3 regions of the Scytonema hofmannii PCC 7110 genome follow, and region 3 is predicted to be linked to each of the others. Evidence: riboswitches for the same ligand, from Rfam matches in the RefSeq annotation. Region 3 holds a riboswitch; each other region holds the start of a gene.
The links. Region 3 has a riboswitch for cyclic di-AMP ahead of WA1_RS09230 (hypothetical protein). Riboswitches for the same ligand answer to the same signal wherever they lie in the genome.

Region 1: another riboswitch for cyclic di-AMP. It lies ahead of WA1_RS23460 (hypothetical protein); the one in region 3 lies ahead of WA1_RS09230 (hypothetical protein).
Region 2: another riboswitch for cyclic di-AMP. It lies ahead of WA1_RS02320 (glycosyltransferase); the one in region 3 lies ahead of WA1_RS09230 (hypothetical protein).

What each region holds. Positions count from the first base shown of each region.
Region 1 is NZ_KQ976354.1:5,642,267-5,644,535, reverse strand. Features, by position in the region: gene WA1_RS23465 (arsenate-mycothiol transferase ArsC) at 83-520, shown strand; cyclic di-AMP (ydaO/yuaA leader) riboswitch at 721-842, shown strand; gene WA1_RS23460 (hypothetical protein) at 982-1,227, shown strand; gene WA1_RS23455 (SLC5/6 family protein) at 1,273-2,269, shown strand, end outside.
Region 2 is NZ_KQ976354.1:537,109-539,377, reverse strand. Features, by position in the region: gene WA1_RS02325 (glycoside hydrolase family 31 protein) at 1-368, shown strand, start outside; cyclic di-AMP (ydaO/yuaA leader) riboswitch at 954-1,154, shown strand; gene WA1_RS02320 (glycosyltransferase) at 1,314-2,269, shown strand, end outside.
Region 3 is NZ_KQ976354.1:2,135,967-2,138,235, reverse strand. Features, by position in the region: gene WA1_RS09235 (ArsB/NhaD family transporter) at 1-53, opposite strand, end outside; gene WA1_RS09230 (hypothetical protein) at 452-1,153, opposite strand; cyclic di-AMP (ydaO/yuaA leader) riboswitch at 1,330-1,533, opposite strand; gene WA1_RS09225 (ABC transporter ATP-binding protein) at 1,585-2,269, opposite strand, start outside.

The DNA of each region.
Region 1 (2,269 bases), 3.5 Mb from region 3:
GTACAGTAGATATGTAGCAAATTATCTCATTTGCTAGTAAAAAGCACTCGTCGGTTGACTGACAATCATTTGGTCATTCTCAATGAAGAAAATCTTGTTCCTTTGTACAGGTAACTACTACCGCAGCCGCTTTGCCGAACATCTTTTTAATTGGTTGGCAACTAAGCAGGGGTTAGATTGGCAGGCTGATTCACGAGGCTTGGCAATTGAGCGAGGAGTAAATAATGTGGGACCGATTTCCCGATATGCGCTTGAGGCTTTAGCCGTGCGATTGGTAAATGTAACTGATGATGAACGGTTTCCTAAGCTAGCAAGCGAGCAAGATTTTCAAGCAGCTTCTAGAATTATTGCCCTAGATGAGTTAGAACACGGACCACTGATGAATGAGCGCTTTCCTCAATGGGCAGAGAAAACTGAATACTGGCTAGTTCACGATATAGATAAAACTTCTGCTCTAGAAGCTCTTGGGCAAATTGAAAAAAACCTATTTCAACTTATAGAACAATTAGCTCAAAGTTAGTGCGTAGCGCACTTAGAGAACTCCACAATAGCAACAACCTTGTCTTCACCAGGCAAGTATGAATTAAGACTTTACAAACATCCTTTAAGTAAAGATTGCGTTGAGAAGGTAAAATAGAGATTGACTGCTTTGGCGTTTCAGTATTATTTTATGTATTGATTGGGAAAAGTCGCCTAATTCAATTCAGTTCTGTGGTTGAGGAATCTAAGTAACTGGGTTAGAAGCGGAGGAACCAATGTATTGGGGCGAATCTTTGGATAGAGAAAGGCACCTTCCAGCCTTAGCCCGTCAGCTAACTCCGTCGGCATTGGAAGGAGTATCAATGGTAGCAGCTTGTATTAAGCCGTGTCCCTAGATCCTCCTATGTATCAAGTAACAGCACATCTTAAAAAACCGTGCATAGCTAGCGATGAGCCACGTTTATTGCTAAGTAGGTCTAGTTCAAAATTAAGGAGGATAAAATGCCTATCCAAAATCGCACATTCTTTACCGAACACGTTACCTTTTTGCCAGAGAACCAATTCAAGGAAATTGGTGAGTGTGCTGGTAAAAAACTTTTACTTATTGGTAGAACGAAAGGCTACGGCGAACCGATTGTAGCTACAAGTCAGACAGAAGAACCAAGCCAAGAAGATTTATTCGCCTACGATCTTTACGAGCTGCTAAAGTTGAGCAACGAGCCAGTTACAATTGTAGAAGAAATTTAAAACAGTAATCAGTACTGCTCACTGATCACTGGTCACTGGTCACTGATGATGAATCACCGCAGGTTAGATACTTTCTCCCTGGCGGCTTTATTGGTTTCAGCACATTATGGTTTGGGATTTCTTTTAGGAACAGCAGAGAAATCCCTAACTCATGGTGCGGCTGGTAGCCTTTATGCTGTCTCTCTTGGCTTGGGTACAATTGCTCTCATAGCATTAGCAAAGTTTTACTGGACGCAAACAGAACAAATTTGGACTCTCCTCGGTTCTGCTTATGGAAGTGGAGTGAAAATATTTGTGGGGCTAATGTCTTGGGCTTCTCTGATTGGAATTGAAGCAGTTCAGTTAATTTCAGCAGCTTCCATCCTCAAAGTCTTTGGCATCCCGCCTATACCCTCAATGATTGTTTTAGCAACTTTGTTTGCGATTATCTCCCTATTACCAGTAGAGAAAGCAGGTTGGATATTGAGAGGGTTACTATTTGTCAATTTTTTAGCTCTGCTTTACGGGCTGTGGGTGCTGCATGGATTTCCTGAGTATTTGCGATCGCCCATAGATTTTGCAAATTCACTTCAAACAGAAAGCTTACCAACAACAATAGGTATAACACTATCTACAGTTTTATTGGTACTTATAGATATGAAGTACCAAATGTATCTCGTTCAAGCAAAAGATATAAAAAGTCTGTATAAAGGATGTCTTTTAGCTGGTACTGTATTACTGTTGCTTGCTTTATTACCTTCAACCCTTGTGACAGCCGCTCATCAAGCCGGAATTTTACCTGATGACATAGGTGGTAAAGAAACACTACCCTATATTCTGTCTTGGATTGGTGGTGGAACTGACAAACCCTTGGGGATTGCGTTGATTATATCTTTATTAGTTCCCTCACTCGGTATTGGTAGCAGTATATTAAGAGTACAGAGCAAAATTATTTTTGATTTTCATATTTTGCCAGTATCGCTTGGCACTCAATTACTTGTCACCTTTGGAAATTCACTTTTTGGTTTAATAGTCGCCTTAAGAGGAGGCGAAATTGTCAGTT
Region 2 (2,269 bases), 1.6 Mb from region 3:
TGTTGGTTTTAGCAGGAAGTATTTTACCAATGGAGGAAAAAAAGCAACTAATTCTTCATATTTACCCGCCTGTAGAAGGAAACAGTGAGACTCTTCTCTACTCTGATGCAGGTGATGGCTATGGAGAATCAAGGCTGGATAAGTTTTGTATGACACGTTCTGAGAACAATCTAGAAATCACTTGGACAGAAGAAGGGAAATATCCTTTCGCCTTTATATCAGTCAGCCTGCATCTACATGGAATCAAACCACAACAAGCTTGGGTTGATGATAAAGAAGTGACTTGCACTGGACAAATACTGGAGTTTGAAGACTCGGAAGGGCTTGCGATCGGAAATCGCTTCCATAAGGTTCGCATTCAGGTTTAGGGTTTGGAAACCAGAGCGTCGGTACAGTATTTCAAAAGGGGGCAAAAAACCCGGTTTCTCTCTCTTAGAAAGCTTGATATCTCGTTTGCTCAACTCGAAGAAACCGGGTTTTTGGGATTAGTGGACTGACGCTCTAGCGGGTTAGGGATTGGGTAATTCTAATTTCTTAACCTTCGATACCTACTCCTTACTCCCTACTCCCTTTTTTGAGTCTCTCCCTAAAGATAGAAAAATTTGAATGTTTGCTACAACAAAACGGATGAGAAAGTAATTCATATAATTTTATTTATAAAAATAATATATACCTATGCTAACTTATGTTAAGCGTTTGCAATTTATTTCTACGAGGGATATATCTTAGATGGTAGTTGTACTTAATGATCGTTTATGTATAACTTGTTGTACCAAGCTAGCCTTGTTAAACAGTTATATTCAGAATTATACAGCTTGCAATAAAACGGTTTGGAGTATAGCAATGCTTGTTGCTAGAGGAAGTCATTCTTAAAAAAGGTTGACTTAGACGGTGGTTACGCGTTAGATTCTTAACATATCTAAATCAGTCTGCCTAATTCACGGTTTGCCTTAGACACAGTGTTCCCTGAGGTAAGCCTGGAGCGGAGGAACCAACCTTGGGGCTAATCTTTTAAAAGGATAAGGAATCAAGTATCGAGGATAAATGAGAACTTGCCTTTCACACTTCATCCGACCTACTGAATCCTTACGAAAGAGGGACATCTCTCAGTCCTAGCCCGTCAGCTAACTTCGTCGGCATTGAGAAGAGACTGAACGAGCAGCATTCTTAACAAGTAATGCCTTGTTCTCGTCGGTATCCTTGGCTGGTATCTGTGCGCTTCGTTGTACCTGCCCTTAGCTTTGGGGAGGAGTCACACTACCTCAACTTAGGTATCTGAGGCAGGATAGATTGCCATGTGGTGAAGTTTAACTATGCTACTGACAAAAAAACATCGCATCGCTTTGATTTCTGTGGATGGAGATCCGGCTGCAGAAATAGGACAAGAAGAGGCTGGCGGACAAAACGTCTATGTCCGTCAGGTAGGTTATGCGTTAGCTCAGGAAGGTTGGCAGGTGGATATGTTCACTCGCCGCAGTAGTTCCGAGCAGGCTGCTATTATACAACATGGAACTAACTGTCGAACAATTCGGTTGACGGCAGGTCCAATGGAGTTTATAGGTCGGGATAGCCTACTGGAGCATCTACCTGAATTTATCGCAGAGTTTCAAGCATTCCAGCAGAAGCAAGGTTTTCAGTATCCTCTTGTTCACACTCACTATTGGTTGTCTTCCTGGGTGGGTATGGAACTGAAAAAGCGCCAACCATTGATTCAAGTGCATACATACCATTCCTTAGGAGCGGTGAAGTACAGCACTGTTTCTGACCTACCAGCAATAGCTAGTATCCGACTGGATGTTGAAAAAAATTGTCTGGAGAACGTAGAGCGAGTTGTTGCTACCAGTCCTCAAGAACAGGAACATATGCGGAAGCTAGTTTCCACTCTTGGACGCATAGAAGTCATTCCTTGCGGTACGGATATTGATAAATTTGGATCGATTCAACGGGCTACAGCACGTCAAGCATTGGGCATTGCTCCTGATGCGAAGGTGGTGCTCTACGTTGGTCGCTTTGATAAACGTAAGGGCATTGAAACACTTGTCAGAGCTTTTGCAAAGTCGAGTTTGCACTCTGTGGCTAACCTACAGTTAATTATTGGGGGTGGTAGCCGTCCCGGTTATAGTGATGGCATCGAGCGCGATCGCATTGCCAGCATTGTATCTGAACTTGGATTAGACAATTGCACAGCCTTTCCAGGTCGGCTTGATGAGACTGTTCTACCCTCTTACTACGCTGCTGCTGATGTGTGTGTAGTCCCCAGTCACTACGA
Region 3 (2,269 bases):
ATTATAACACTTATAAATGTGAGAATACTGATGAATGCTTGCCAGTTTTCCATTATTAATTATTGGTTAGTTGTTAGTTGTTAGTTGTTAGTTGTTAGTAGTAGAATAATAGAATTATAAGCATATTATCGGAATTTTGAAAGGCAGAGAGCAGAAGGTTAGTAATTTTTTTATTTGTTTTAATATAACAAAGTTCACTATCAATACTTGTCGGTTAAGGATAGTTGAGATACCAGAACCCCGGTATCTTAAAGATACCGGAGTTCTAATTTCCGTATCTTGGAGATACATACCGGGTTTCTAAATAACTGCTTAACTGAACTGTATTGCACTATAACTACTCACAACGAGCTACTAACTACTAACCACTAACCAACATCTCTTAATTAAGAAAACCGACTTCTATAAGAAGTCGGTTTTCTTAATTATGGTAATTACAAAATTCTCGCCTCTAGAGATACTTATTCTGAACTGTACTTGGAATCCCCAGTACTGAACAAGGGAATTTGGAACCTAGATTTTGTACGATGGGATGATGTATTGAGTTACAGCCAAGGAACAATATATCAGCTGATTCTGAAACAACAACTCTTTTCAGTTCTGTTGCAACGCAACCAAACCGAAGATGAGCTTTAAAAGAACTTTTCCATTCAGCAGCTAGACAGCTAGCTTGTCTTAAAATACCTTCTGCTTGCGCGAATCTATCTATAGATTTTTCTTCCTGTGGTAGGTGTGTTGAGTTATCTTGCCATCTTGTTTGGGTTACAATCCCCGTATTCAATTCTTCCTCTGCGGAGTCCGTTAAAAGATGTTGTAGTACTTGTTGCTCGGATTTGCGACTGCTTCCCACCTCCTCTGTTGGCAAAACTTCTGCACCTCCACACATTAAACGATCTTCCATCACATACACCACTTGAACTGTCACCTGTGCTTTAGTCGCCAAACGTGTTTGGTGGGCTGTTAACAAAGCAATATCTAGCGCAGTATGACTGTTCGGAGAACTGTTATAGCCAACAATTAAATTGATTGATTTTGACGCTTGAATTTCTTCACAGACAGATGCTTTTTGTGTTGAAAGCAACACCATTTGATCGATCAAATCATCTCTTCCGATAGCGTTCTGTAGACGCACTAACAATGGCTTAATATTCACAGTTTTCTTCTCTCAGCACGAAACTACTTATTAAGGAGAAGCGGGTCAATCAATTTTGGATTTTGGATTTGTGATTTTGGATTGAAGAGAAAACACCTTAATCTAAAATCTAAAATCCAAAATCTAAAATCAATTCAGGAATCCCCAATCGCAACTGTTATTACAGCCAAAGGTTTGGGGGTTCCTTCCATTGCCGACGGAGTTAGCTGACGGGCTAAGACTGGAAGGTGTCTCTCTTGAAGGATTCAGCTTTGTCGTGTCAAGGATGAAGTAAGAAAGAGCAGTTTCTCATTTATCCTTTATCCTGTTTACAAGATGAGCCCCAAAAATTGGTTCCTCCGCTTCAAATTTCTGAAATTTAAATTAGGCTACCCACTTTGACAGTTATCAGTTATTCAGTTATCACTGGTCACTGGTCACTGTTCAGGTGATTACTCGTCTTGAGTAAAGTACTTATCTAGGAAATTCAGGGCGTGATTGCGAAGTTCAAAATACTCTTTAGAGTTTCGCATCGCAGTGCGATCGCGTGGATGAGGAAAAGGAACTTCTAAGATTTCTCCAATCTTAGCAGCAGGTCCATTAGTCATGAGAACAATACGGTCTGACATATAAATTGCCTCATCCACGTCGTGTGTAACCATCATCACTGCCTGACGATGGTTTTCCCAAATATCCAATACTTGCCGCTGTAATTTCCCCCGAGTCAATGCATCTAATGCTCCAAAAGGCTCGTCCATTAACAACATTTTTGGACGAATAGCTAAGGCTCTTGCGATCCCCACACGCTGCTTCATTCCACCAGAAATTTCATCAGGGTATTTGTCAGCTGCCGCATTCAAGTTTACCATTGCCAAGTGTTCGTTAACAATGCTGATTTTTTCAGATCTTGAGGCATCTTTGAGCACTTCATCCACCGCTAGTCGGATATTTTCTCGTACAGTCAACCAAGGTAGCAGGGAATAGTGTTGAAACACCATCATGCGTTCAGCACCAGGTTTGCGAATTTCTTTGCCATCAAGTCTCACGGAACCAGAGGTGGCTTTTTCTAAACCCGCGACAATCTTCAAAAGAGTGGACTTACCACAACCAGAGTGACCGATTACAGAAATATATTCA